DNA from 3 places in the Rhizobium sp. NRK18 genome. Region 3 is predicted to be linked to each of the others. Evidence: riboswitches for the same ligand, from Rfam matches in the RefSeq annotation. Region 3 holds a riboswitch; each other region holds the start of a gene.
What was found. Region 3 has a riboswitch for cobalamin ahead of NN662_RS14640 (aromatic ring-hydroxylating oxygenase subunit alpha). Riboswitches for the same ligand answer to the same signal wherever they lie in the genome.

Region 1 (9,945 bases), 130 kb from region 3:
GTCTATGACGGCAAGGCCGCGATGCCGTGGTATGACGGCCCGACGCTGGCCGAGACGCTGGAGCTTGCAACCGTTCGCTCCGCCCAGACGGTCGGCTTCCGCCTGCCGGTTCAGCGCGTGTCGCGTCCCGGAGAAAGCTTCCGCGGCTACCAGGGCACGGTTGCCGGTGGCGCGGTGAAGCCGGGCGACAGCGTCGCCATCCTGCCGTCGGGCATGATCGCCAACGTCAAGCAGATCGTCACCTTCGACCTCGTGCGCAATGCCGCCGTCGCCGGCGATGCGATCACGCTCGTCCTCGACCGGCAGGTCGACGTGGCGCGCGGCGACATGATCGTCTCGCTCGACAGCCAGCCGCAGACGGGTCTCGCCTTCGACGCGCAGATCGTCGCGCTGCAGCCGGACGGCATTCAGCCGGGCAAGCGCTACTGGCTGAAGTCGGGCTCGCGCCGCCAGCGCGTGCAGGTGCAGCCGGTCAGCCGGCTGGACCTGAAGAGCGGCAAGTGGGAGCAGACCGAAGACGCCTTCGCCATGAACGCCATCGGCAAGGTGCATCTCTCCTTCGACGAGGCGGCGATCTTCGATCCCTACGAGCAGAACCGGTTCACCGGCGCCTTCATCCTGATCGACCCGGACACCAACAACACGGTGGCCGGCGGCATGATCACCGCCAAGCGTTCCGATCTCTCCGGCATCAATGCCGCCGATGCCCGCGTGCTCGTGTCGCTGCCGACCGATCTCGCCGACCAACTGATGGCGACGGAGATCTTCGCGAACCGCCGCGACGAGGCCGAAATCCGCCGCGTCAGCGCCGGCAAGGCAGCCGAAGTGTTCGACAAGCTCGACTGACAAACCTCCTCCCAAGGATGAAGAAAACCCCGCAGACATCATGTCTGCGGGGTTTTCATTTCAGGAACAGTATCTGCCGGGGCGGAGGGGGGGGCGATATGGCAGATCCACTTCCTGACGGGGACCGTTGTCGTTCCGCGTCTCTTTTAGAAGAAGAAATACCAGATCAGCAGAACGAGCACGAAGGGCACGCCCAGGAGCCAGAGTATCAAAGCGCGGATCAACTTGTTTTCCTTTCCCATTCTCTTTCGAGTTCGGTGGGAAAACGCGCTTGTGAGCGGTTGGTTCCGTGTCTGATGTATTTTTTTGAGGGCGCCCGGAAAAAAGGCGTCAGGAATTGAAGGAGACGCCGACTTCCTTCAGCTTGCGCCACTTGATCTCGCAAGAGTGGCGTGTGTCGTCCGAAAAGACGAGTTCGAAGGTTTCGGGAAGCTGCATGGCATTTTCGACGAGCAACTTGGCGCCCTTCGCCGACATGTTGCGCACCGTGCAATTGATCGTGCTATACTCGTGATTGAAGACGATGCGGCCCGCCTTCAGCGAGCGCATGCGGTGTTCGCTGCGTCTGTCTTCCGTGTTTGCGCTATCCATCTGACCGCTCCTGACCTCATGTCATGCACGCCACCGATGTAAGACCGCATAGCTTAACGATCCGCAAACACCGGTTGCAGGATTTTAATGACACCCTTAATTTGCCCGGGTTCAGGCGCCCGGGCGACGATAAAGGTTGCAAATCGGCACAATGGGCAACGTGTGCGGCCCCTAGCCAAGCAAAGTCTTCAGGTCCGAAGCCGGATCGGCAAGGGCGGCCTTGTCGGGGTTGATGCCGCTTTCCAGCATCTTCTTGCCGGTGACATAGGCCTTGGCGTCGTTGATCGCGTCGACGGCGATCAGTCGTCCTTCGCGGAAATACCAGACCGAAGAAGCCCCTTCCCGCTGGCCGGGGCGAAGCAGCGTTTCGTCATAGCCCCTGTTGAAGCCGGCGATCTGCAGCTTGACGTCGTACTGGTCCGACCAGAACCATGGTTTGGGATCATATGCCGTCTCGCCGCCGGCCATGACGGCGGCGGCCGCCTCGGCCTGGTCGACCGCGTTCTGGACGCTTTCGAGCCGGATTTCCTCGCCCTGCCAGGGGAAGACCGCACAGTCGCCCATGGCGAAGATGGACGGATCGGAGGTCCTGCAGAAAGCATCCACGACGATGCCGTTGGCAACCGCGAGGCCGGCCTCGGCGGCGGCACGATCGTTCGGCGTGACGCCGATGCCGACGACGACGAGATCGACCGGAAGGTTGGAGCCGTCCGACAGTTCGGCTGCGGTCACCCGGCCGCCCTCGCCAATCAGGCGGTGCAGGCCGGTTTCCTCGCGGATGGTGACGCCGTGGCTTTCATGAACGGCGCGCATGATGTCGGCGGTTTCCTTCGCCGCGACGCGCTTCAGGATGCGGTCGGCCATCTCGATGACGGTGACCTCGAGGCCGAGCTTGCGGGCAACGGCTGCCGCTTCCAGGCCGATATAGCCACCGCCGATGACGAGCAGCCGGCGGCCCGGCGTCATCGCTTCGGCAAGCCGGTCGCAATCGTCCTTGTCGCGCACGGTGAAAACGCCGGCAAGTTCGCCGCCGATGGCCTCCGGCAGCCGGCGCGGGGTCGCGCCTGTGGCAAGCGCCAGCGTCTCGTATTCGACCCGCTCGCCATCCTGAAGACGGACGGTCTTCGCCGTCCGGTCGATTTCCTCGACCCAGGCGGAGAGCCGGATTTCGACGTTGTTGTCGGCAAACCAGCTTTCCGGCCTAAACAAGAGCCGGTCGAAGGTCATCTCGCCGAGCAGATATTTCTTGGAGAGCGGCGGGCGCTGATAGGGAAGGCTCGTCTCGGAGCCGAGGATCGTGATCGGACGCTCGTCCTTCAATGCCCTCAATTTGGCCGCCAGCGCGAAGCCCGCCTGCCCTGCTCCGACGATCACCAGCCTGCCAGCCATGCCACTCTCCGAATATCGTTAGTATAGAAACGAATTTACCGACATGAAGGTCTAGCGCATCGCCGGTCAAACGCCAAGAGGCCGGACATCAAAGGGACGTGTGCCCTGCGTGAGATCCAAGGCCTTCCAAAAAAGAAGGGCGCAGCCGACACGCTGCGCCCTTCCTGTCTCATGCCGGCGGTCTCAGGCGGCCTGATGCAGGCGGCGCGCGAAGAGCGGACCGCGGCTCGCCTTGTCGAAGGACTTGGCGGCAGCAAGCACGGCGAGATCGATCAGCGGCTCGATGAGCACGACGCTCATATAGGCGATGCCGAAAGAGCCGACGGCGGCAAGGTTGTCAGCGCCGAAGCCCTGGCCGTAGAGCGCCCAGAAGGCCACCCAGGCGACGATGCCGCCCTGATAGGTGGTCGAGAGCGCCAGCGCCTGTTTGTAGGTCACATCGACATAGGCCGTGCGGGCCGGAACGATGCGGCGGGCGACCGCGCCGATGGCCCAGAGCGGCACGAGCAGCGTCGTGACGTTCATGCCGTATTGCGGCAGGTCGAAGGGCGCGAAGAAGACGCCCTGGATCAACAGACCCAATGCCAGGCCGATCGCCGCCGGCCCCGCCCCGAACATCAACAGCAGCGTCGAGCCGAGGATCAGGTGCACCTCGGAAACGCCGACCGCATGATGCGGGAGAACTTGAAAGAAGGAAAAGACCAGCGCGGTCGTAACCGTGCTGCGCATGGCAAGGGCAGCAATGCCGCCATCGCGACGGACGGTATCCACCGCCATCTTGAGGCCGAGCCCGAGGGCTCCGGCTGCCGTTGCGTAGGAGAGAACGATCTTGGCGCCGTCGACGACGCCGGGTTCGATATGCATGTTGGCTCCTTTCCGCGCCCACCGCGCGGCAAGTCAATAAAATGGGCGAAATGCCCGGCGATGATGGCAGGTCTCCTGGCTCGCGGGTCTTCATTCGGCCTGCCTTCCCGACTTCGTTTCGAAGCCAGTGGCATCAAGGCGTCATTCGCCGCTCACAGTTGCGGGGGCAGCCATGGTCTCGGTCCCTGATGGGTACGCCTCACCATGTTCCCTTTTTATCCGCCCTCCCCTTGATTGGGGTTCGGCGGAACCATCGGCGTCAGTCGTAGAGCACGAATTTTGCCGATGCAACCGCTGGATTGCGGAAATGCACGTCCAACTTGCCGCATTGTCATCGGGGCCGACGGGTGATATTCGGATGCGCATATTTCGAGTGGGGCATCGATGAAACGGCGGAACGGGACGATCAGGAACCTGTTGCACATTCTGTGTGCGCTGGCCGTGTTCGCCATCGGCTTCGCGCACAAGTCCCCTGTCCTTGCTTCGCAGATACCCGCCTCCGAGCTAGCCGCCTATGCGCTGCCGGACGGCTCCATCCCGTTCATCTGCGACAGCGCTCTCGGCGACGAGACCGGCGGCAAGAAGCATGTACACGACCATGGCTGCGAAGCCTGCCGGATCAGCGCCGGCACGATGCTCGTGGTCCCGCCGTCCGTCGGCGGGCCGCAGGTCTGCGTTTCCGCTTCGGAACGCCTGCCCGCCTACCGCGAAGCCTTCTACCGCCAGCTGTTCCCGCCCAACGCCGCACCGCGCGCACCACCCTTCACTGGCATTCCTGTCTGAACCGCAGCCGTCTAACGACGGCCGCTTTCACAGTTCGCGCCGGATTTCCGTCTCCTGACGGGCTCTGCCGGCGCCCATGCCGGATCGACACATCATGTTACAGAGGATCACCGCGGACCCCGTTCCGTCCGCCCGATCGACGACACGGCCGCAACGGCCAGTCGCCGTATCCCATAACCAGGCGCTCGGCCGCTTCGCAGCCGGTGAGGCGATTTCGATCGCTCGCAGAGGACGACCTGGCCTCCTCGCCATCCGCGACGGCTGCGTGGCGCTTCACCAGACATTGCAGGACGGCCGCCGCCAGATCCTGGACATTCTCGGCCCCGGCCGGATGTTCGGAAAAGGCGTGACGGATCATCTCGACTGTCAGGTCGAGGCGCTCGCCTTCACCAGGGTGGAGATGGTCTCCGCCGAGGACGGCACCCCCGCCGAACCGTCGGCTGCGCTCATCACGTTCACACAAAGGTTGCAGGATCACATCACGCTGCTCGGGCGAAGGACGGCGCAGGAGCGGGTCGCCGTGGCGATCCTCGATCTCGCCAGCCAGTTCGAACGTCGCAATCACGATCCGCGCTCGTGCCGAAGCACGTTCCGCCTCTACCTCAAACGGGTCGACCTTGCCGACTGGCTGGGCCTGACGCTTGAAACGGTCAGCCGCAACCTGAACGGCTTCAAGCGCGCCGGGCTCATCGACTTCTCGACACCTGAACTCGTGACCATCAACGACCGCAAGCGGATTGCCGCCATCGCCGGCGCGCCCGAACGGCGCGCGTCGCAGCCATGATCTGTCCATCACGATTTCAACCAAATCCACCCTCACCCATCGAAAGAAAAGGAAACACCATGAAAACCACGACAATCCGCATTCTCACCCTCATCGTCGCGCTGATAACGGCGCCGCTTGCCTGGGGGCACGAGTTCAAGGTCGGCGATCTCGAAATCATCCACCCGAATGCCCGTGCCATGATCCCCGGCGCCAAGGTCGGCGGCGGCTATCTGAAGATCATCAATCATGGCACCACCGATGATCGCCTCGTGGCGATCAAGTCTGACCGCTCCGACAATGTGCAGCTGCATGAGATGTCGGTCGTAAACAATGTGATGAAGATGCGCGAACTGCCGGACGGCATCGACATTCCGGCCGGCAAGACCGTCGAATTGAAGAAGGGCGGCCTGCATGTGATGTTCATGGATGTTACCCAGCCGTTCAAGGAAGGCGAGATGGTCAAGGCGACGCTGGTCTTCGAAAAGGCCGGCCCCGTCGACGTCGAATTCAAGGTCGGAGATGCCAGCGGCAACGACAATGGCGACATGAAGGGCATGGACATGAAGTCGATGGACGGCATGAACCACGACGCCATGCCGAAAATGGGCAAGTAAGCCGGAATACGACTGCTGAAAACGACAGCCGCCGAGCGCATCGGCGGCTGTCTGTTGCCGAACGTCAGGATGTCGCCAGCGGATAATGGCAGGCGACGCGGCGATTGCCGTCGATTGTCGAGAGAGCTGGGCGTTCGTTGCGGCATTTGTCCGTCGCATAGGGACAGCGCGGCGAGAACTTGCAGCCCTTGGGCGGATCGAGCGGGCTCGGAATTTCGCCGGTCAGGATGATGTGCTGGCGCTTGCCGCGGTTCTTCGGCTGAGGGATCGCCGAGATCAGCGCCTGGGTGTAGGGATGGCGCGGCGCGGCAAACAGCGCGTCGGCATCCGCCAGTTCGACAATCGAGCCGAGATACATCACCGCCACCCGGGTCGAGACGTGGCGCACGACGGCGAGGTCGTGGGCGATGAAGACATAGGTGAGGTTCAGCCGTTCGCGCAATTCGCTGAACAGGTTGACGATCTGCGCCTGCACCGAGACGTCGAGCGCCGAAACAGGTTCGTCGGCGACGATCAGCTTCGGTTCGACGGCAAGCGCACGGGCGATGCCGATGCGCTGGCGCTGGCCGCCGGAAAACTCGTGCGCATAGCGGTCGAGATATTCGCGCCGCAGGCCGACGAGGTCCATCAACTCGGCAAGCCGCGTCTCGATCTCGCCCGGCGGCCTCAGCTTATGGATCGTCAGCACCTCGCCGAGGATGTCGCGCACGCGGCGGCGGGGATTGAGCGAGGCGGAGGGATCCTGGAAGATCATCTGCATCTTGCGCCGGGCGGGCTTCAATTCGCCCTCGCCGGCTTTCGTGATATCCGCGCCGTCGAAGGTCAGCGTGCCGGAGGTGATGTCGTAGAGCCTTGTCAGGCAGCGGCCGAGGGTCGACTTGCCGCTGCCGGATTCACCCACCAGCCCCAGCGTTTCGCCCGGATAGACGTCGAGCGAGATGTCCTCGACCGCGTAGAGCGTCCGGCCGGAGCCTGGCATGATCGTCTTGCCGACGGTAAAGTGCTTGGTCAGCGACTGCGTGGACAGGAGCGGCGCTTTTTCGGCATGCAAGGTCATGCGGGTTCCTCGAGGGAGAGAATGGAGGCGCGCAGGTCTTCGCATTCCGGCGATTGCAGGACGCAAAGTGCCGACTGGTGGCCGGATGTCTGAAGCGGCGGCCGCTCGGCGCATTCCGGCCGGGCAAACCGACAGCGCGGCTGGAACCCGCAGCCCGACGGGATGGTTTCCGGCGTCGGCGGCATGCCGGGAATTGCCGGCAGGTTGTCCATGCGCGCGCCCGTCAGCGGCGGAATGGAGGCAAGCAGGCCCCAGGTATAGGGATGCATGGGGTTGGAGAAGACCTCCTCCGTCGTGCCGCGCTCGATGATGCGGCCAGCATACATGACGTGCACACGGTCGGCGACTTCGGCGACGACGCCCATGTCGTGGGTGATCAGGATGATCGCTGAGCCGAAGTCCTTGCGCAGCTTCAGGAGCAGATCGAGCACCTGCGCCTGAACGGTCACGTCGAGCGCCGTGGTCGGCTCGTCGGCGACCAGCAGCTTCGGATTGCAGGAAAGCGCCATGGCGATGACGGCCCGCTGGCGCATGCCGCCCGAAAGCTGGTGCGGATAGCGGTCGACGGCTTCCGACGGGTTGGCGAGGCCGACCTCGCCGAGCAGCTCGATCGCCCGCAGCCGTGCGGCGCGCTTCGAGATGTCCTCATGGGCGCGGATCTGTTCGGCGATCTGCCAGCCGATCGTGTAGACCGGCGTCAGCGCCGTCATCGGGTCCTGCGAGATGAGGCCGATCTCCTTGCCGCGCACCCGGCGCATTTCCCGTTCGCTCATTTCCAGGATGCGCTTGCCGCGGAAGGAGACGGCGCCGTCGACGAAAGTCGTGCGCGGATCGTGCAGGCCGAGCAGCGACAGCAGGGTCACCGACTTGCCGGAACCGGATTCGCCGACGATCGACAGGATCTCGCCTTCCCTGACCTTGAAGGAGATGTCCTGGATGGCGCGGGCACGACCGCGATCGGTGGCGAAGGAGACCGAGAGGCCCTGCACGTCGAGCAGAACGGGGGGTTCGTTGTTGGTCATGGCGTCAGACTCCCCTCACCCGCGGATCGATGAGGACATAGACCATGTCCACGACGGCATTGGCGACGACCACGAAGAACGAGGCGTACATCACGGTTGCGAGAATCATCGGCAGGTCGAGGTTGAGCAGCGCCTGGTAGGTCAGCCGGCCAATGCCGTTCAGGCCGAAGACTACCTCCGTCAGCAGCGCAGCACCGCCGACGAGGACGCCAAAATCGAGACCGAACATAGTGACGAAGGGGATGAGCGAGGTACGCAGCGCATGGCGGAGCATGACGCGCATCGGACCGAGACCCTTGGCGCGGGCGGTGCGGATGAAATCCTCCTGATAGGCCTCCACCAGATTGGCGCGCAGCACGCGGCCGTAGATGCCGATGTAGAGGGCGGCCAACGTGAACCACGGAATGATCAGCGTCTTGAACCAGCTCCAGGGATCGGTCGAGAACGGCTTGTAGCCGAGGCCCGGAACCCAGGAGAACAGCCAGGTGTCGTGGAAGCGGCTCTGCGAGACGAGGTTCATCATCTCGCCGAACCAGAAGACCGGCATGGACACGCCGATCAGCGCCAGCACCATCAGGCCCCGGTCGATGAAGGTGCCGCGCGTCATGGCGGCGATGACGCCGACCGCGACCCCGCCGACGACCCACAAGACCGCGGCACCGAAGACCAGCGACAGCGTGATGGGGGCTGCCGACAGCACCTGCGGGACGACCTTCAGGCCGCGATTGACGAAGGAGGTCAGGTCCTGGGTGACGAACAGCCGCTTCATCATGATGGCGTATTGCACCGGCAGCGGCCGGTCGAAGCCGAAGTCCTTGCGGATCGCCTCGACGGTCTCCTGCGCGGCATTGCGGCCGGCGATACGGGCGGCGGGATCGGCACCGGGCGTGGCGAAGAAGATGAGGAAGACCAGTGCCGAGATGCCGAACATCACGAAGATCATCTGCAGAAGGCGCTGGAAGAGAGCTATGGCCATGGTGATCTCCTCAGCCGATCTTGGTCTTGGGGTCGAGCGCGTCGCGCACGCTGTCTCCAAGCACGTTGAGGGCCAGCACGGTCAGGACGATGGCGAGACCGGGCGCAAGGGCTACGACCGGGCGGCTGTATAGCAGCGTCTGGCCGTCCTGGATGATGGTGCCCCAGCTCGCATCCGGAGCCTGTACGCCGATCGACAGGAAGGAGAGCGCGGATTCGGTGACGATGTTGAGCGCCATCATCAAGGGGATGTAGACGATCAGCGTCGTCGTGACGTTCGGCAGGATGTCCTTGAAGAGGATGCGCCAGCGCGGAATGCCGAGCCCCTTGGCGGCGAGCACGAACTCGCTCTCTTTGAGCGTCAGCACCCGCCCACGGATCGGCCGGGCGATGTAGGGCACGTAGATGATGCCGATGATGCCGATCGGCAGAAGAAGACTGCCGGAGGTGATCTCGATCGGCCCGATGGAGATCCCCTGCGAGATCAGGACGATGGAAAGCGAGATCGCCAGCAGGTAAACCGGGAAGGCCCACAGGATGTCGAGAATGCGCGACAGGACCATGTCGGTTAAGCCGCCGAAGAAGCCGGCGGAAATGCCGACGAGCGCGGCGAGCACAAGACAGATGGCGGTGGCCGAGCCGGCGATCAGCAGAGAGTTGCGGCCGCCATAGAGCAGCCGGGCGGCGACGTCGCGGCCTTGCGCATCGGCGCCCAGGAGATACTGCGCCTGCCATGTCGGGCCGATCGGCGTGACGCCAAGACCGAGCCCTTCTGTCGAGGCCTGCATGATCTTCGTGCGCTTGCCGTCGATCATGATCTTGCCGCTGAGGTTCGAGCGGAACGGATCGGTGCCGGAAACGTGGCTCGCATAGAGGGGAGCGGCGAGACTGGACAGAATGATGATGAGGAGAATGACGGCGGCGGCAATCGCTGATCTGTCGGACTTGAGGATCCGCCAGGCCCTCTGCCACGGGCTTTGACCGCCCCTTGCCACAGGCGCTCCTGCGGCTCCACCGTCTTCCATATCGTCAGTCATT
Region 2 (9,945 bases), 1.3 Mb from region 3:
TCCCTCAACACCGCCACCTTGTCGCCGAGCCGCAGCGCTTCGTCGAGGTCATGGGTGATGAACACGACGGTCTTGTTGAGTTCGGCCTGCAGTTCGAGGAGCACGCCCTGCATGTCGACCCGGATCAGCGGGTCGAGCGCCGAGAAGGCCTCGTCCATCAGCAGGATGTCGGCGTCATTTGCAAGTGCCCGGGCCAGGCCGACACGCTGCTGCATGCCGCCCGAAAGCTGGTTGGGGTAGTGGTTCTCATAGCCGCCAAGGCCGACACGATCGATCCAGTGGCGGCCTCTTCTGCGCCGTTCGGCGGCGGGGACGCCCTGTATTTCGAGGCCGTAGACCGTGTTTTCGATGACCGTGCGATGCGGCAGAAGGGCAAATTTCTGGAACACCATGGCCGTCTTGTGCCGGCGGAAATCGCGCAGCTCACGTTCGTTCATCGTGCAGATGTCGCGGCCTTCGTAGAACACTTCGCCTGCCATCGGGTCGATCAGCCGGTTGATGTGGCGGATCAGCGTCGATTTGCCGGAGCCCGACAGTCCCATGACGACAGTGATCTTGCCGGCCGGCATGGTGATGCTGATGTCTTTGAGGCCGAGCACGTGGTCGTGCTTCTCGTTCAGGTCGGCCTTGCTGAGGCCGCGCCTGACGTCATCGATATAGCGGGCGCCGTTAGGGCCGAAAATCTTGAAGAGATTGCGGATGTCGATGTCCTGACTAGCCATGGACGACCTCGGAATGCTTCTGCAGGCGTTTGCCATAGGCCTGGCTGGCGCGGTCGAAGATGATGGCGATGGCGACGAGGGCGAAGCCGTTCAGGAAACCGACGGTGAAATACTGGTTGGTGATCGCCTGCAACACGTTGCGGCCGAGACCACCGACGCCGATCATCGAGGCGATGACGACCATGGCGAGCGACATCATGATGGTCTGATTGATGCCGGCCATGATGGTGGGCAGGGCCAGCGGGATCTGCACGTTCATCAGCTTCTGGCGGGCCGACGAGCCGAAGGCGTTTGCCGCTTCCAGCACTTCCTTGTCGACGAGGCGGATGCCGAGATTGGTGAGCCTGATGATCGGCGGGATGGCGTAGATGACGACCGCGATGAGGCCCGGAACCTTGCCGATGCCGAAGATCATCACGACCGGGATCAGATAGACGAAGCTCGGCATGGTCTGCATGACGTCGAGAATGGGCGTGGCGACGGCCTGGAAGCGATCGGAGCGCGCCATCAGAATGCCGATCGGGATGCCGACGACGATGGAGAGCAGGGTGCAGACGGTGACCATGGCCAGCGTGATCATCGTGTCTTCCCAAAGGCCGACGGCGCCGATCGCCAGCATGGAGAGTGCCGTTCCGAGGGTGATCTTCCAGCTGCGTGAGGCGATGAAGACGATTGCCAGGACAACGGCGATGATGACGACCCAGGGCGTGTCAACCAGCAGCTTCTGGAACCAGTTGAGAAACCACTGCAGCGGCTGCACGGCATTGTCGATGGCATCGCCATACTGGCGCACCAGCGCCTTGAAGCCGGTGTCGATGCTGCGCTTGACCGTGCGCATGGTACTGCCGTCGATTTCGGGGAAATTGCAGAACAGGTCCGGCAACAAGGTGCATTGAATTGCCAATGTCGTGCCCTCTTGTCTTCTTCATTGCCAACGGGCCGGAGACGCGTCTCCGGCCCGTTGGATTGTGTGACTGTCGGTCTTCAGGGCCTCACAGGGCTGCCTTGACCTTTTCGGCGACATCCGGCTCGACCCAGGCCTTCCAGACATCCGGATAGGTTTCCAGGAAGTAGTAGGCGGTGTCCTCGTTGGATGCCTGCTTGTCGGCCTGCCATGCCAGCACCTTGTTGACCGTCTCGTTGGCCCACTTTCGCTTCTTCATGTACTCCATCGCAACGCCTGCCTTGTCGGCAAAGTTCTTGGTGACGAGCGTGTAGACGTCGGAGACCGGATAGGTGTTGGGCTGCGGATCGGCGCAATCGACGACGGTGATGCAGCTGTCCCAGGCCTGCTTGTCGAAATCGACGTCGAAGCTCAGGCGGACCATGTCGTACTTGCCGAGGATGGCGGTCGGCGCCCAGTAGTAGCCGAACCACGGCTTCTGGTTTTCGAACGCATTGGCGATCGAACCGTCGAGGCCGGCGGCGGAGCCGGTATCGACCAGGTCGAAGCCGTGTTCCTCGCCCTTGAAGGCCTTGAAGAGGTTGACATTGTTGATCTGGCAGCCCCAGCCCGACGGACAGTTGAAGACGGCGCCGCGCGACGGGTCTTCGGGGGCGGGGAAGAGTTCCGGGTGATTGAGCGCGTCCTTGACCGTCTTGATGTCCGGATGGGCGTCGGCAAAGTATTTCGGTACCCACCAGCCTTCGACGCCGCCGTCCGACAGGATCTGCGACAGCTGGATCAGCCTGCCTTCCTTGGCGGCCTCGGCGAGCGGGATGCGCACGGAGTTCACCCACATTTCCGGGGCCACGTCCGGCTCGGCCTTTTCGTTCATGGATGTGAATGTCGGGATGGTGTCGCCCGTCACCAGCGTGACGTTGCAACCATAGCCCTTGTCGAGGATGATCTTGTCGATATTGGCGGCGACGCCCGCCGACGCCCAGTTCATTTCGGCAATCGAGACATCGCCGCATTCGGCTGCCTTCGCCGTTCCTGACATGGCGCATGCCGCGCCGGCGAATGCTGCGGCGGTGATGATCGTCTTCATCGTCATGTGGGGCCTCCAACCTCCTGCAGCTCGTCCTTATCGGTCATGGCGGCCACTGCAAGCCAACCGACCCTTGGGGCAATCTTCCGTCTGCCTGTCGCGTCCGAAAGACCCGCGAAGGCTACGAACGGTGGCGAAAACGGCGCCGGAAATGGTCGCGCGCTCGTTCCCCTGGCGCAATTTCCGGCCTGCTCGACATTAAGGGTAGGTCATGTCGGCAATAAATCAACCGCGATGGCCGGCGTTAACTCGCCACCGAGCGTGGCAGGCGGCAGCCGGTCTTTCGGTAAAAAATAATATATGTTTGAAAACATGTACTTATGTCGATTTTTCCGCGAATTGGGACTTTAAATTGTCATATGGGGTTTTTGGCAATTCGCCGCTAACTCTCCGGTAACGAACTGCCGATATAACTCCATTTCAGCGGCTCAAACCGCTCCAAGTCTCCGGATCGGGTATTGCGTACCGGAGATTGAACGGCTTTAGTTTGAAGTACGTGCCGTCACTGTTGCCGAAGAGCCGCGCGTCTCCTCTGGAGATTGCGCGGCCTTGGCGTTTCAGGGCTGGCGATGTCGCTCCTCCCTTCATCTTTTCCGCATTGGGCAATTGCAATTGCCCGCGATCGCATTATCCCTTTCAGCCTTTGACGGAGGGATGAAGCGACCATGGCGAAAGCAATCATGCTGCAGGGGACGGGATCGGACGTCGGCAAGACGGTCCTTGTCGCGGGCCTCTGCCGGATTGCCGCCAACCGGGGCCTAAAGGTCCGTCCCTTCAAGCCGCAGAACATGTCCAACAATGCCGCCGTTTCCGATGACGGCGGCGAAATCGGCCGGGCGCAATGGCTGCAGGCAATGGCGGCGCGCGTGCCGTCTTCCGTCCACATGAACCCGGTGCTCTTGAAGCCGCAGTCGGACGTCGGCAGCCAGATCATCCTGCAGGGCCGGGTGTTCGGCCAGGCGAAAGGACGCGATTACCAGCGGCTGAAACCGCAATTGCTGGACGCGGTTCTGGAGAGTTTTCGTATCACCGGCGAGGGGGCGGACCTCGTCATCGTGGAAGGGGCGGGGTCGCCGGCGGAAATCAATCTGAGGGCCGGCGATATCGCCAATATGGGCTTTGCCACGCGGGCGAAGGTGCCGGTGGTGCTGGTCGGCGATATCGATCGCGGCGGGGTGATCGCCTCGCTCGTCGGTTCGCATGCCATTCTGCCGGAGGAAGACCGGGCAATGATCGCCGGCTACATCATCAACAAGTTTCGCGGCGACGTGTCACTGTTTGGTGACGGCATTACCGCGATCGAGGAATTTACAGGCTGGCCGTGCTTCGGCGTGGTGCCGTGGCTGAAGTCGGCGGCGCGCCTGCCGGCGGAGGATTCCGTCGTGCTGGAGCGGCTGGCGCGACGCGGGACGGGGGCGCTGAAGGTTGCCGTGCCGGTTCTCTCGCGCATTGCCAACTTCGACGATCTCGATCCGCTGGCGGCGGAAGACGATGTCGAGCTGGTCTTCGTCAGGCCGGGCGAACGCATTCCGGCCGACGCGGCGCTGGTCGTCATTCCCGGGTCCAAGTCAACGATCGGTGACCTTGGCGATTTCCGGGCGCAGGGCTGGGATGGCGACATCGTCCGGCACCATCGGCGCGGCGGGCGGGTGATCGGCATTTGCGGCGGCTACCAGATGCTTGGGCGCGTGGTGCACGATCCGGACGGGATCGAGGGGGATGTGCGCGCGGCGCCGGGCCTCGGCCTTCTCGACGTCGAGACGGTGATGGCGCCGGAAAAGACGGTGCGCAACGCTTCGGCCTGGTCGACCGAATATGATGCGTCACTGGCCGGTTACGAAATCCATCTCGGCGAAACCCGTGGCGCGGACTGCGCGCGGGCGCCGGTGACCATCGACGGCCGGCCGGACGGGGCACTATCGGCAGACGGCAAGGTGATGGGCACCTATCTGCACGGGCTCTTTTCCAGCGATACCTACCGCGCCGGCCTGTTGTCCAGCTTCGGGCTTTCGGGCGAACGCACGAACTACGCGGCGAGCGTCGATGCGGCGCTAGACGAGGTGGCGGCGGAGCTGGAGGCGGTCCTGGACAAGGACTGGCTTGATGGGGTGATGGCAGGCGGGTGACGTCGCCAAAAATATCCCCTCACCAACAAAATCTATGACTTAGCTGAAGCTAAGATCATGATTTTGTATCCTCTCCCGCAAGGGGAGAGGCGAAGCGTCGAGATCGCCGCGGGCTCCCATCTCCCCCTCGGCGGGGGAGAATGGAATTTCAACATCTTAGCGCCAGCTAAGTGTTAGAAATTCCAAGAGAGGGGGGCGTTTGCAAATTGCGATGTCCTTACCCACCAGCCCTCAACTTCCGGAAATGAAAGATCCGCCCGATCGTGTTCAGCAGCACCTGCGCGGCGAGGATCGCAGTGGTGCCGGTGTGGTCGTAGTCGGGTGCGACCTCGACGAGGTCTATGCCGACGACGTTGCCGCGTTCGGCGAGGCCGGCGATGATGTCGAGAACCTCGTAATAGAGGAAGCCGCCGTGGCTTGGCGTGCCGGTGCCCGGCGCGATCGATGGATCGAAACCGTCGATGTCGATCGTCAGATAGTAGTTCACGCCTTCCGGAATGCGGGCAAGCAGCGCCTCGGTGCCGAGCCTGCGGGCGCCGCGAACGGTGATGATGTCCGATCCCATTGAGATCGCGGTTTCATAGCCTTCCTTCGCGGTCGAGGAGACATTGCGGATGCCGATCTGCGAGAGGCCGGTGACGTAATCCTTCTCGGCCGCGCGGCGCATCGGGTTGCCGTGACCGTTGCGCACGCCGTGCCGTTCGTCGACGAAGTCGAGATGGGCGTCGATCTGCACGAGATGGATCGGGCCCTGATCGGAAAAGGCATTGATGCAGGGGATGTTGATCGAATGGTCGCCGCCCAGCACGACCGGCAGCGCGCCGGCCGCAAGGATGGCCCGCACACCCTTTTCGATATTGGCGTGGCTCATTTCGGTGTTGGTGTGGATGATGTCGGCATCGCCGATGTCGACGATCGTCACGTCGTCGAGATAGGTAACGCCGTCGTCATGGTCATAGGCGCCGGCATGGCCGAAGGAAAACAGTGTCGAGGCCTCGCGGATCGCCCGCGGTCCGAAACGCGCGCCGGCCCGCCATTGCGTGCCGAAATCGAAGGGCGCGCCCATGACGGCGACATCGGCGGCAATCTTCGACCAGTCCGGTTCGTATGGACGTTTGCCGAAGGTGGAAATGCCGACGAAGGGCAGGTTCAACCGTCCGGAGTCGTAGCTGTTTTTCGTCATGCGCAATCCTTTGCCATCCCGATGTGCTGCGAGAGGGAAGGTCGCACCGGTTAGGCGGGTGGGCAAGTGGGATTTGCGAATGTCGGAAATCGCGGTGAGAGGACAGTCTCTGTCGCTCACGCGCAATTGACAGGCGGCAGGGGAATCCATAATCATCATTAATTACGGATGGTTCCCGAGCGGCAAGCGCCAATCGGGATCAAAAGGGAATGTGACGGGACGGACCCAAGCAGGGCGTTCCAATCGCAGCCGACCCCGCGACTGTAGAGTGGCGAGGGTCTTCCGTTCCACCGATGGGCCGCACTGCCGGCTGTCTGCACTATCGGCAGGCGGGCAGGAAAGACCATCGGCGGAAAAAGCCACTGGAGTGGCAGTCGCGTGAACCGGGGTTGGACGCCTCTATTGTCTACGAATCGTCCGCCTTTCGCGATCTGCCATCAAACTCCGGGAAGGCGAGGGAGACCTGCTGGCAGAAATGCCTGAAACCGCGAGCCAGGAGACCTGCCATATCGTGCCGGGCATTCGCCCAAACCTCGGAGGAGGCTCCTCCAGTACGCCAGCACGGAGGTTGTCATGGCTACGATCGCATCTTCTTCTACCCTCTCGGTGTCCGACCGTCAGAAGGCCGGTTTCATCGCGCTGCTTCTCGGCGCGTTCCTGGTGTTCGGCGTCGGTCTCGCGCATTCGGCGGTTCTGCACGATACCGCCCATGACGTGCGCCACGCCTATGGCTTTCCCTGCCATTAAGGACGAAGGTCACCTGTCATGATTGTCAGATATCTCCTGGCCGCTCTGGTGGCCGGGCTTGTTGCCGGTGGTGTGATGACCGTCGCGCAGCAGGTCAAAGTCGTGCCCTTGATTCTGCATGCAGAAGAATATGAAGGCGGGGCGCCCGCGCACGAGCATTCTGCGAAGGCTGAAAACTCGACATTCGGCGAACTCGCCGGCTCGCTCTTCCTGCCGTCTCCGGCCCTTGCCCATGGGGCTGAAGAGCATGATCACGAGGACGGCGGTTTGCTCTTCGGAGTCAGCCGCTTCGGCGGAACGCTGATGGCCAATCTCGTGGCCGGGGCGGGCTTCGCGCTGCTTCTGGCCGGCATCAGCCTCGTGTCAGGACGCGATATCACGCTGGCCAACGGCATCTTCTGGGGTGCCTGCGCCTGGCTGGCCGTGCATATGCTGCCCTCGCTTGGGTTGCCGCCGGAACTGCCCGGCTTTCCGGCCGCGGATCTCGACGCCCGCCAGGTCTGGTGGCTGAGCGCGGTGGTGCTTTCGGGTGCCGGCATCTGGCTTCTGGCCCTGCGTGAAGAGTCTTGGGCCAAGGTTCTCGGCCTCGTGCTGATTGCCGCTCCGCATCTTTGGGGTGCGCCGCAGCCCGACAGCATCGACAGCGCCGTCCCGGCCATTCTTGCCGCCGAGTTTGCTGTTGCCGCGCTGGCCACGACGCTGGTCTTCTGGCTCGTGCTTGGCCTGCTGATGGGTCTTGCAAACCGCAAGATCGTGGGAGCTGCCGCATGATGACGACACCGCCCGGCGCCGTCCTGGTGCTGGGCGGCGCCCGTTCGGGCAAGTCGCGGTTCGCCGAAGGGCTGGCCAGACAGTCCGGTCTCGACCACCATTATCTGGCGACGGGCCAGGCCTATGACGACGAGATGCGCGATCGCATCGCGCGCCATAAGCATGAGCGGGCCGGCGACGGCTGGACGACGCATGAGGAGCCGGTCGACCTCATCGGCTGCCTGCGCTCGGTCGACGATCCGGGCCGTGTTATTCTCGTCGATTGCCTGACGCTCTGGGTGTCGAACCTGATGATGGCGGAGGCGGATATCGACGCGGCCTCGCGGGCGCTGGCCGACTACCTGCCGCAGGCGATGGGTCGCATCATCCTGGTGTCGAACGAGGTCGGTCTCGGCATCGTGCCGGAAAATGCCATGGCGCGCGCCTTTCGCGACCACGCCGGCAGGCTCCATCAGATGGCTGCGGCAAAGGCGGCCGAAGTCTATTTTATCGCGGCGGGATTGCCGCTGAAAATGAAGGGTTAGGATCATGATGAAGGAAAAAATCCCGGCAACGGTGATCACCGGCTTTCTCGGCGCCGGCAAGACGACGATGATCCGCAACATGCTGATGAATGCCAATGGCCGGAAGATCGCGCTGATCATCAACGAATTCGGCGATCTCGGCGTGGATGGCGAAGTGCTGAAGGGCTGCGGCGCGGAGAATTGCACCGAGGACGACATCGTCGAGCTCAACAATGGCTGCATCTGCTGCACCGTCGCCGACGATTTCATTCCGGCGATGACGAAGCTTCTGGAGCGGGAAAACCGCCCCGACCATATCGTCATCGAGACCTCCGGTCTGGCACTGCCGCAGCCGTTGGTCGCCGCCTTCAACTGGCCGGACATCAAGACGCAGGTGACCGTCGATGGCGTGGTGACTGTTGTCGACAGCGCGGCGGTCGCCGCCGGCCGCTTTGCCGACGATCACGACAAGGTCGATGCGCTGCGCGTGCAGGACGACAACTTGGACCACGAGAGCCCGCTGGAAGAACTGTTCGAGGATCAGCTGACCGCCGCCGACCTGATCATCCTCAACAAGGCCGACCTGCTTGACGCCGCCGGTCTGGCGTTGGTGCGTGAGACCGTGACGAACTCGATCTCACGCAAGCCGAAGATGGTCGAGGCGCGAGGCGGCGAAGTGCCGGCGGCCGTGCTGCTCGGGATCGGTGCGGGCTCGGAAGACGATATCGTCAACCGCAAGTCCCACCACGAGTTGGAGCATGAGGCGCTGCACGCCTCCGGCGAGGAGCATGATCACCACCACGATCACGACGAATTCGAAAGCTTCGTCGTCGAACTCGGTGCGCTTGCCGATCCTGCGGCCTTCCTCGAGAAGCTGAAGGGTGTCATCGACGCCCATGATGTCCTGCGCCTCAAGGGCTTCGTCGAAGTGCCCGGCAAGGCCATGCGCCTCGTCATCCAGGCCGTCGGAAGCCGGATCGAGCATTATTTCGACCGGCCGTGGAAGCCGGGCGAGACCAGGGGCTCGCGTCTTGTGGTGATCGGTCTGCACGAAATCGACGAGGAAGCGGTACGCGCGGCGATCGCCGCCGCGGCATAAGAGAATGGCAAAGCCGTTGCGCCTGCCTGACACTTGCCCCTCACCCCAGCCCTCTCCCCGCAAACGGGGAGGGGGGCCTGGGCGGCGCCGAGTTTGCCCTTCTCCCCGTGTGAACGGGGAGAAGGTGCCGGCAGGCGGATGAGGGGCAGGAGCCTGAAGGACTGAAACATGCATCTGCTGCTCGCCCAGAAAGGCTCGATTGCCGATAGCGAAGAGGCAATCGATCTCGGCCAGTCGCCGGGCGATATCCTCTTCCTGTCCGCCGCCGACACGGAGCTCGCCGCGATTGCCGGCGCGCACCGGCGCCATGGCGAGGGGCCGAGCCTGAGGCTTGCCAGCCTGATGAGCCTCAAGCACCCGATGTCGGTCGACACCTATGTCGAGCGCACGGCGCGGCATGCGAAGCTGATCGTGGTGCGGGCGCTCGGCGGGGCGAGCTACTTCCAGTATGCGCTCGAGGCGCTGCATGCCGCAGCAGGCCGGAGCGGTGCGCTGATTGCCGTGCTGCCGGGAGACGACAAGCCCGACGACGGCTTGCTGCCCTATTCCAATCTCGATGTCGACGATCACGCGGCGCTCTGGTCCTACCTGATCGAAGGCGGCGAGGAGAATGCGCGCGGATTTCTCGATTATTGCGCGGCGCTGCTCAACGGCGGGGAAAGGCCGGAGCCAGCCAAGCCGCTGTTGAAGGCAGGGCTCTGGTGGTCGGGCAGGGGTGTGGTTTCGGTTTCGGAGTGGCAAGACCTTGCCGCTCTTCCTTCTCCCCGCATGCGGGGAGAAGGTGCCCGGAGGGCGGATGAGGG
Region 3 (9,945 bases):
ATCGGGATGCGCGGCCAGAAGCGATCTATCCCAGGAAGCCGGACGGAACGGTCGACCAATATGACGACCTGCCGCCGCGCTATCGCGGCAATATCGACGTGATCGACAAGCCGTTCGGCGGCAAACCCGGTGACACGCCGGTTCTCACCGAGGCGGAGATCAGGGATCTGGTGGCGTTTCTCGGAACGCTGACCGACGGCTACGATCCGAAGAGCGAAGCCGCGGCCAGATGAGCGCGCCGGATCGAGACCCGTGTCAGGCCTCGATTTCCACGTCCGTCAGCGGGCGCGAGCAGCAGGCGAGGATGTAGCCCTCGTCGATCTCGTCGTCGAGAATGCCGCCATTGTGCTGCATGTCGACCTTGCCCGACAGGCACTTGACCCGGCAGGTGCCGCAGATGCCGGATTCGCAGGCGGCACCTATGCGCACGCCGTTGGCGCGTGCCGTCTGCAGCACGGTGAAGCCCGGCTGGCAGTCGACGTTCTTACCGCTGTCGGCGAAGCGCACCTTGAACGAAGGTTCCGCGTCCTTGTCCTCGTTGACGACGATCGGCATGTCGGCGATCGGAGCGGCCGTCGCGAATGCCTCCTGGTGATAGCGGCTCATGTCGAAGCCGGCCGTCTCCAGCGATTCCCGGACCGTCGCCATGAACGGTTCAGGGCCGCAGCAGAACACCGTGCGGTCGAGGAAGTCGGGAGCCAGAAGCGCGATCTTGGCCTTGTCGACCCGGCCCTTCAGGCCTGACCAGAACTGCGACCGCTCCAGCTGCTCGACGATCAGGCCGAGCGAGAAGTTCGGCATGTAGCGCGCCTTGTACTCCAGCTCCGAGCGGAAGATGATGTCGTTCGGCGAGCGGGCGCAATGGATGAAGGCGATGTCGCTATCCGGTTCGCGGTCGCCGAGGTCGCGGGTCATCGACATCATCGGCGTGATGCCGGAACCGGCCGAGATGAACAGGTATTTCTCACCCGGATGGCGGACATAGGAGAAGTCGCCGCGCGGACCGTGCGCCTTGATCTTCATGCCCGGATACAGGTGTTCCTGCATCCAGCGGGTGCCGACGCTGTCCTTCTGCGCCTTGACCGTGACGGCCAGCATGAAGGGCCGCGACGGGCTCGACGACAGCGTATAGGTGCGCATCACCGTCTCCTGCCCGACCGGCAGTTCGAGCGTGACGAACTGGCCGGGCAGGTAGCGGAACCAGCGGTTCTCCTTGTCTGCCCGGAAAGTGAAGGTCATCGTGTCCGGCGCCTCGGGCGTCCAGCCAACGCATTCCAGCATGTCTTCCTTGTCGCTCCAGGGGAGCATTTCGTCGACATGCTTGAAGGGGGCTTTCTTCACGCTGCTCATCACGCGACAACCGACAGCTTGGTGCGATCGCCTTCAAGGCGGTCGATCATGAAATTGGTGTACCACTCGACGAACTGCATGACGCCGCCTTCGTGGTCCGGCGAATAGGGGCCCGGTTCATAGGCCGGAGACCGGATGCCGAAGGCGTTTTCCTCGACGATGCGGCGGTCCTGGTCGTTGGTCTCGTTCCAGACGTGAGTCAGCTCCTCGAGGTCGTAATCGACGCCCTCGACGGCATCCTTGTTGACCAGCCACTTGGTTGTGACCATGGTCTCTTCGGGGCCGAGCGGCAGCACACGGAAGGTGATCGCATGATCGCCGAGCATGTGGTTCCAGGTTGTCGGATAATGGAACAGCAGCATGGTGCCGATGTTGCCGACCGTGACGTCGGACGAGAGCGGCTTCTTGACCGCCGGCTTGCCGGACATCGTGTAGCTGACGGCGCCTTCGATCAGCGGCATGCGGGCGGCGCGGAACTGGCCGCTCTCATGCATCTTGAACTGGCTCGGCAGGCCGGCATCCTCGCAGTGCTTCCAATGGGCGGCAATGACCGGGTCGTCGCCCGCTCCCTGCGTGCCGGTGACCGACGGCGCTTCCGGATAGGTGCGGCAGAGCTCCGGATGATTGCCGGCGCAATGGTAGCACTCGCGGTTGTTTTCCCAGACGAGCTTCCAGTTGCCCTTTTCGATGATGGTCGACTGGTGGGCGACCTTGGCTTCCGCCAGGCGATGCGGCCCGACATAGGCATCGAGCATGGCGCGAACCGGAGCAAAGTCGGGCGCGACATTGGCGAGACAGACGAAGATGTAGCCGGCGACGGACTCGCAGTGCACCTTCTTCAGCGAGAATTGCGACTTGTCGAAGTCTTCGCCCATCTGGCGGGCAAACAGCAGCGAACCATCGAGCTCGTAGGTCCACTGGTGGTAGGGGCAGACAAGCTTGGCGGAGGCGCCGCGCTCTGTGTTGCAGACGCGCGAACCGCGGTGGCGGCAGGAATTGTGCAGGGCGCGGATGACGCCGTCACGGCCACGCACGACGACGACCGGATAGTCACCGATCTGAACGGTGAAGAAATTGCCGGCCTTCGGGATCTCGCAGTCATGGCCGATGAACAGCCAGTCGCGATACCAGATCGTCTCCATATCCAGCTTGAAATAGTCGGGGTCGGTGTAGAAGGCCTGCTCCAGGCTGAAGCCTTCGCGACGGTTGTTCAATTGCCGCAGCACAGTGTTACGAATATCCATGACCCATCCTCATGCGCCAAAAAATCAGTGATGCAGACAACCGAGAGGTCACGGCCGGCTGGGAGTACCGACAGTTGGAGACCCTGGCCGGTTGCTGCGGCCAAGTTTCAAAATCCATGCTTCAGGCTGGTTTCCGGGCTTAAGAGCTCCCCGACCCTGGGGCATCGGCAGTTCCGGATCTTGCCGGTGGTTCTTTCGCCGATTTCAAGCTCTTATACCGTTGCTAGGCAGCGCCGGATTTTCACCGGCTTTCCCAATTTTTCGCCCTCCCTATCAGGGCGAGACCTTGAGCCTGTGGAGACTATAATTGGGAACCGATGTCGCAGACACGCTGCCAGCGACACGCGACACGACAATTGACGACACGCAACCAAGTCGCAGACAGGACAGGGACAGGGCACGCGGCGGCCCTTTAACCGGCGGTTAACCACGTTTTGCGACGATGATGGACCATAGCGGAGCCCTGCACGTGTCCGAAGCCATGAAGACCAGATATTACCAGGCAGCGGAGAAAAAGCCGAAGCTTCCCGGACAGGCGGTTCATACCGAGTTCCTGCGCACCGGCCGCATCGTGCGCGGCAAGGAAAACTGGCTGGAAGAGGAGCGGCGCTACCTCACCTATGAAGAGGTCGCAGAGCGCACGGGCAAGATGCTGACGGCCGCCGGCGAACGCACCCATGAGCGCCTGAACCGGTTTCACAAATCGATCCAGTTCCCGAAGATCATCTTTCATCGTACCTTCGAACAGAGCCCGCATCTCGGCTATTGCCACATCACGGCGGCGCGGACGAACTATCCGCGCTTCAACGACGTCATCTGGGCGTTCTACATCGCCAACTTCTTCTCCGAAATCGGCGGCTCGGACGCCTTCTTCGGACGTCTGAACCTCAAATATCCGCGCATGTATTTCGCCGTGGCGGTCAACCAGAACCAGCCGGTGCCGGCCGACAAGCCGGCGCAAACCAAGCCGCAGAGGTCGATTGCGGAATTGCCGCCCCCGCCCCGCCTGCAGATCGACCGCAGCGTCAACAATGGCGGCATCCTGTTCCAGACGCACGAGAAGAAGGAAGCGGTCAAGAACGTCCTCCTGCTTGGCGCCCGCGACGAGGCCCTGCGGCGCATCATCCAGGCGCTCTGACCGCTTCGCGCCCCTCGCCTGCTCCGATCGGACGCAGTTGAACACCCGGGCGTTCCGGGCTAAGGACAGGGCCAATCCGAAGTCCGGTGAGCCATGGCCCGCATTATCGACATCACCAAGAATCCCGACGAGGCGATAGCCGCCGCGTTGCCTCTGCTTGAAGCCGGCAAGCCGATCGCCATGCCGACCGAGACGGTCTACGGACTGGCTGCGGATGCGACCAATCCGGCGGCCGTGACGGCGATTTACGAGACGAAGGGGCGTCCGCGCTTCAATCCGTTGATCTGCCATATGGCCGACAAGGCGATGGCTGAGCGCTACGCGACATTCGATCCCGTTTCGGCGCAACTGGCGGATAGGTTCTGGCCTGGTCCCCTGACGCTCATCCTGCCGCTGAAGGAAGGTTCCGGCATCCACCCGCTCGCGACCGCCGGGCTCGAGACCGTCGGCGTGCGCGTGCCACGCGGTTTTTCCGCCACGCTGATCAAGGCCTTCGACCGGCCCCTTGCGGCCCCCTCCGCCAACACCTCCGGCAAGATCAGCCCGACGACCGCCGCCCATGTGGACCAGGATCTCGGCGAGCGGATCGACCTGATCCTCGACGGTGGCCCCGCAAAGGTCGGGCTGGAATCGACCATCGTCAAGGTGGACGGAGACGTCATCCGGCTGCTGCGTCCGGGCGGCATCAGTGCCGACGAGATCGCCGCGGCGACAGGCCTCGAGGTGGTGCGCCACGATGGCACGAATGCCGAAATCGAAGCGCCGGGCATGCTGGTATCCCATTATGCGCCGGGCGCCTCCATGCGGCTGATGGCCGACATGCTGCTGCCGGGCGAAGCGCTGCTGACCTTCGGCGGCAAGCGCCTGCCCGGCATCGAATATGCGCTCGGCATCTTCGACCTCAGCCCCTCCGGCGATCTGGCCGAAGCGGCGGCCAGCCTGTTCGGCATGATGAAGGATGCGGACGCCACCGGCGCGAAGACGATTGCCGTCACCGCCATCCCAAGCCACGGACTCGGCGAAGCGATCAACGACCGGCTGGCGCGCGCCGCAGCGCCGCGCACGCCCGAAACCACAGGACAGAAACACGATGACCAGTGAGCCCCTTTCGCCCGCGATCTTGAGCCGCTTTGCCGCCATCGTCGGCGAGCGCCATGCGATCACCGAGGCTTCCGACATCCAGCCGTTCATCACCGAAGACCGCGGCCTGTATTTCCGCAAGTCGCCGCTGGTGCTGCTGCCGGGTTCGATCGAGGAGGTCTCCGAGATCCTGAAGCTTGCGACCGAGACCGGCACGCCGATCGTGCCGCAGGGCGGCAATACCGGCCATGTCGGCGGCCAGGTACCGGCGACCGACGGCGGCGAGATCATCCTGTCCTTGAAGCGCATGAACCGCATCCGCGACATCGATCCGGTGGCCAATGTCGTCGTCGCCGATGCGGGCGTCGTGCTCGACGACCTGCATACGGCCGCGGCAAAGGTCGACCGCCTGTTTCCGCTGTCGCTCGGCTCGCAGGGCAGCTGCCAGATCGGCGGCAACCTGTCGACCAATGCCGGTGGCACCGCCGTGCTTGCCTATGGCAACATGCGCAATCTCTGCCTCGGGCTCGAAGTGGTGCTGCCGACCGGCGAAATCTGGAACGGGTTGCGCCGCCTGAAGAAGGACAATACCGGCTACGACCTGCGCGACTTGTTCATCGGCGCCGAAGGCACGCTCGGCATCATCACCGGCGCGGTGCTCAAGCTGTTCCCGCGCCCGCTCGGCCACCAGGTGGCGCTTGCCGGACTGAACTCCGTCGAAGACACGCTCCGCCTCTTCGAGATCGCCGGCGAGGTCTGCGGTGCGGCGCTGACCGGCTTCGAACTGATGCCGAGCATTGCGGTGGACTTTGCCGTCAGGCACATTCCAGGCGTGCGCAATCCGCTTGCATCAAGCCATGCATGGTATGCGCTGATCGACGTTTCAACCTCCGACACCAGCGAGGCGGCGGCCCGCATGATGGAGGCTTTGCTGGAAAAGGGTTTTGAAGACGGACTGGTCGAGGATGCGGTGATCGCCAGCTCGGACGCGCAGGGACAGGCGCTGTGGCACATGCGCGAGAGCCTGTCGCCGGCGCAGAAGCCGGAGGGCGGCTCGATCAAGCACGACGTCTCGGTGCCCGTTTCGGCGATCCCGGCCTTCATGCACGAAGCAGACGCGAAGGTGCTCGAGATGATCCCCGGCGCCCGCATCTGCGGTTTCGGCCACATCGGCGACGGCAATATCCATTACAACATTTCCCAACCGATCGGCGCCGACCGCGACGCCTTCCTTGCCCGCTGGGACGAGGTCAACGACGCCGTGCACGCCATCGTGCTGAAGTATGGCGGATCGATTTCCGCCGAACACGGTATCGGCCAGCTGAAGCGCGACAAGCTCGCGGCCGTGCGCTCCGAGATCGAGATGGACCTGATGCGTCGCATCAAGCGCTCCTTCGACCCCGCCGGCATCATGAACCCCGGCAAGGTCGTGAAGATCGACTAGCCGCCGGTATTCAACTGGGAGAGGGTCAAAAGCGTGTCGGCGCTGATCGAGCCGCCGGTGCCGGAAAGAACGGATACGGCGGCATTCGATGAGCCGTCGTCGTTCTGCAGATCGTACATCGCGATGAAGCGCTGGACGAACTTGCGGAGCTTTTCCGGATCGTCGAGGTCCTCCAGCTTCATCGTCTTCTTTACAAGCGCCGCCTGCTTGTCGATGTCCATCGAGCTGATTTCGGCTGGCAGGTTATAGGCGGTGCGGAACACTTCCAGCAGCGCGTTGTCGCCGAGAATGTCGTAGGCCGATGTGATCGTCGGCGCCATGCGTTCGAAGTAGAGCGCCAGGCGCACGCCGGGATCGTCATCGCCCTGCTCCTGCTCCAGCGACTGGTGCAGATAGAGATCCTGCGTCTCCTTGACCGCGCCGCGCTGCTGGATCGTACCGAGCGTATCGCGGGTCAACTGGCCGTCCTGATCGAAATTGAACGAGGCCACGAGCTCGGCAAAGCGTTCGTCGGGCTGCTGATTGACGAAACTCTTCGGGTCGTCGAGATCGGACGCAAACATGTTCTTCAGGTCTTCGGTGGTCACCGATTTCGGGTCGATGCCCTTCGCCTCCAGGATGAAATTGACCATGCGGCTGTCGGACAGAAGCTCCGAGACGCTGGTCGTCTTGGTGATGGTCTCCTGGTAGTATTTCGACTCGGCCTCGGCGTCCTTCTTGATCTGGTCCTTCTCCTTGGCATCGGCGAACTTCGTCTTGGCGACGATGTAATCCTTCGCCGTGCTGGTGATCGCCGCTTCCGATTGCGCGAGCAGCGGTGCCGATGCGTCGCCCTTGGTGTCGAAGTTGAAATCCCGCGCGAGTTTGACGAAACGGTCGTCCTTGGCCTTGTTGGCAAAGCTCGCCGGATCGGACAGGTCGCTCGTCAGGATCTTGCGAAGCTCGCTGTCGGAGATCTCGTCCTCGCCGAAACCGTAGGCCTTCAGCACCATGTCGTGGATCTTCTTGTTGCTGATCAGCTCATCGACGGATTCGACGCGCTTCATGTTGCTCGAATAATAGTCCGTCAGGTCGGAGAGCGTCGCCTGGTCCTGGTCGTCATAGGTCGACATGTACTTGTTGGTGATCGCCTTGATGTTGTCGTCGGTCATGGCGAATTCGCCGCTCGCAACCGTGCCATCCGTCTGGAAATTGAACATCTGGGCGATCTGGACGTATTGCGCCCCGCCAAACGTCTTGGCGTAGTTGTTCGGATCGGACAGGTCGCTGGTCACGATGTTGGAGAACGTTGACTTCAGCGTGTACTGGTCGAGCCCGAGCGCCGTCTTGACGATGCTGAAGAGACGGCTGTCCGAGGTCAGCTGATCGACCGAGGTGATGTTCTTGATCTGCTCCTCGAAATATTCCTTGTTCATCTCGGCGGCGGCCGGGATCGTGTAGGACGGCACGTTGAAGGTGTAGGCCTGGATGACCGTGTGCTGCTGCTCGTCCGTCTGCACCGCGGACCCGGTCATGTTGCCGCTGGCGTCGAAGGAGAAGGCCGCAGCCATCGCCTTGAAATTGGATTTTCCGGTCTGGTTGGCGACGCTCGCCGGGTCGCTCAGATCGCTGGTCAGGATCGAGCGCAGATAGTCGTTCGAATAATGATCCTTCTCAATGTCGAAGGCGTCGAGGACGTAATTCTTCAGCCGTGTGTTGCCGAGGAGATCGTCTACCGAGCTGATACGGGTGATCGTATCCTTGTAGTAAGCCGTTTCGTCGGCGACCGAGGTGGCCTCGTCAGCCAGCGATTGCTTGTAGAGGCCGATCGTGTCCTCTTCCTGGGCATCGGACTGGACGTCAGCGGTATCCGGCGTGAAGTTGAAGGCGGCGGCAAAATTGCGATAGCGATCGTCGGTCAGCTTGTTCGCATAGCTGTTCTCGTCGGAGAGATCGCTTTCCAGCACCTTCTGCATGAAGGCCTTGGCGTAGGTCATGTCCTCCAGGCCATGGGCCTTCATGGCATAGGAATAGAGCCGGTAGTCATCCATGAACTCCTTGACGGAGGTGACCTTGCCGATGTTCTCCTCGTAGTACTTCGCATCCCGGCTGACATTGGTGTCGGCGGCGACCCGATTGAGACTCGCCTTCATGTCGCGCGTGACGAGATTGTAGCTGAGGAAGGTCGAGATCATATCAATTCGCGATCGGCAGGAGGCGTAGACGGAGCTTCACCGATTATCCCTGCCCAGCCTTGCCTCAGGCTGTGAACGCCTATTCGGCAATGACACACCTTGGCGTGCGCCGTTCATTTTTTCGCAACCCTGCTCCGTTGGGTTTTGATAACCATCTGACAGTTCAAGCCTTTTTTAACCGAACCTCTTAAGCGGTCCGGAAAGGAAAATCCGTACTCTACCCTCACAACAAGGGACAAAAGTCCCGAAGAGAAGACTGGAAAACCGGCTCTCAGGATAAAACAGGGTAGTAATGACGATGACAACAACGGTTCTCAAACCAATCTGGGCAGGCACCACGCTTCGGCTCGATCCGATGCGCTTTCCCCAGCAGGTAACCTACGCCCCCTCGGGTTCGACAAGCACCGTGACCATCAGTCTGGACGAGCGCGGCGCGGTGCTGCGCAAGGTCCTGCCGGGCAGCGGCCTGCCGATCTCCATAGCACTCCCCTCACGCGTCTTCACCGGCGTCGCGGCCCGTGCCATCGACCACGGCGACGGCCACGTCACCGTGACCCTCGAACTGCACCATTCCGATCCGGAACTCTGCGTTCCGCTGCTGGTTGCCCACGACCTCTGCGACATCGCCGCCGACTGGCGCGGCTGGGCGCAGGCCTACGGCATCCCGATGCTGATGGTCGAGGCCGACGGCGTCGCTCGTCCTCTCGACGACCATTTGACCGGCTTCCAGGTCGGCCCGCCACGCCAGCGCCGCCGCCACTCCTACTTCGCCAACCGTCGTCCGCGCTTCCTCGTCCGCCGCCAGACCGGCAAGCTTGGCGTGACGATGAAGATCGACGGCAAGGAAATCATCGCCCGCACCTGATCGGGCGCCCCATCGGGAGGTGAGGCCCGGTTCCGGAAACGGAGCCGGGCTTTTCCGTGTCGCGGTTCTAGATCGCGGTGGGAATGGCGATCAGCATGCCGAGGAAGATGACGGCGCCGACCTTGTTGTTGAACTTGAACAGCTTCAGGCACTGCTCGCCGTCGTCGATGTCGATGACGGCGATCTGCCAGGCGAGAAGCCCGGCGCCGACGATCAGGCCGAGATAGACGACGAAGCCGGCGCCGGCGAGAATGCATGCCGCAGCAATCAGGACTACCGTCGCGCCGTAGAGGCCGGCAAGCCAGATACGCGTGTTTTCGCCAAACAGGCGGGCGGTGGAGCGCACGCCGATCAGGGCGTCATCCTCCTTGTCCTGATGGGCATAGATGGTGTCGTAGCCGATCGTCCAGAAGATGGCCGCGGCATAGAGAACCAGCGGTGCGGCCGACAGCGACCCGAAGGCGGCGGCCCATCCCATCAGGGCGCCCCATGAAAAGGCAAGCCCGAGAAAGAATTGCGGCCAGTCGGTGAAGCGCTTGGCAAAGGGGTAGATCGCGATGACCACAAGCGAGCAGACGCCAAGGACCACCGTGAACCAGTTGAACTGCAGCAGCACCAGAAGACCAACGAGCGCCTGAAGGACGATAAAG

Region 1: linked by a shared signal. The riboswitch ahead of NN662_RS14020 (energy-coupling factor ABC transporter permease) and the one ahead of NN662_RS14640 (aromatic ring-hydroxylating oxygenase subunit alpha) in region 3 are both predicted to bind cobalamin.
Region 2: linked by a shared signal. The riboswitch ahead of NN662_RS08310 (CbtB-domain containing protein) and the one ahead of NN662_RS14640 (aromatic ring-hydroxylating oxygenase subunit alpha) in region 3 are both predicted to bind cobalamin.

Annotation. Positions count from the first base shown of each region.
Region 1 covers NZ_JANFMV010000001.1:2,962,058-2,972,002, forward strand. Annotated here, with positions in the region: gene cysN (sulfate adenylyltransferase subunit CysN) at 1-846, shown strand, start outside; gene NN662_RS14010 (PilZ domain-containing protein) at 1,177-1,437, opposite strand; gene NN662_RS14015 (NAD(P)/FAD-dependent oxidoreductase) at 1,609-2,826, opposite strand; gene NN662_RS14020 (energy-coupling factor ABC transporter permease) at 3,010-3,690, opposite strand; cobalamin riboswitch at 3,738-3,960, opposite strand; gene NN662_RS14025 (hypothetical protein) at 4,108-4,473, shown strand; gene NN662_RS14030 (helix-turn-helix domain-containing protein) at 4,568-5,257, shown strand; gene NN662_RS14035 (copper chaperone PCu(A)C) at 5,317-5,853, shown strand; gene NN662_RS14040 (ABC transporter ATP-binding protein) at 5,918-6,910, opposite strand; gene NN662_RS14045 (ABC transporter ATP-binding protein) at 6,907-7,932, opposite strand; gene NN662_RS14050 (ABC transporter permease) at 7,937-8,908, opposite strand; gene NN662_RS14055 (ABC transporter permease) at 8,919-9,944, opposite strand.
Region 2 covers NZ_JANFMV010000001.1:1,796,247-1,806,191, forward strand. Annotated here, with positions in the region: gene NN662_RS08285 (glycine betaine/L-proline ABC transporter ATP-binding protein) at 1-722, opposite strand, end outside; gene NN662_RS08290 (ABC transporter permease) at 715-1,560, opposite strand; gene NN662_RS08295 (ABC transporter substrate-binding protein) at 1,715-2,713, opposite strand; gene NN662_RS08300 (cobyric acid synthase) at 3,379-4,839, shown strand; gene speB (agmatinase) at 5,057-6,022, opposite strand; cobalamin riboswitch at 6,175-6,546, shown strand; gene NN662_RS08310 (CbtB-domain containing protein) at 6,596-6,769, shown strand; gene NN662_RS08315 (CbtA family protein) at 6,788-7,540, shown strand; gene cobU (bifunctional adenosylcobinamide kinase/adenosylcobinamide-phosphate guanylyltransferase) at 7,537-8,064, shown strand; gene cobW (cobalamin biosynthesis protein CobW) at 8,069-9,142, shown strand; gene cobN (cobaltochelatase subunit CobN) at 9,311-9,945, shown strand, end outside.
Region 3 covers NZ_JANFMV010000001.1:3,090,033-3,099,977, forward strand. Annotated here, with positions in the region: gene NN662_RS14630 (cytochrome-c peroxidase) at 1-233, shown strand, start outside; gene NN662_RS14635 (hybrid-cluster NAD(P)-dependent oxidoreductase) at 256-1,350, opposite strand; gene NN662_RS14640 (aromatic ring-hydroxylating oxygenase subunit alpha) at 1,350-2,594, opposite strand; cobalamin riboswitch at 2,701-2,898, opposite strand; gene NN662_RS14645 (DUF6656 family protein) at 3,076-3,732, shown strand; gene NN662_RS14650 (L-threonylcarbamoyladenylate synthase) at 3,826-4,833, shown strand; gene NN662_RS14655 (FAD-binding oxidoreductase) at 4,823-6,256, shown strand; gene NN662_RS14660 (DUF1217 domain-containing protein) at 6,253-8,430, opposite strand; gene NN662_RS14665 (DUF6101 family protein) at 8,729-9,295, shown strand; gene ubiA (4-hydroxybenzoate octaprenyltransferase) at 9,363-9,945, opposite strand, start outside.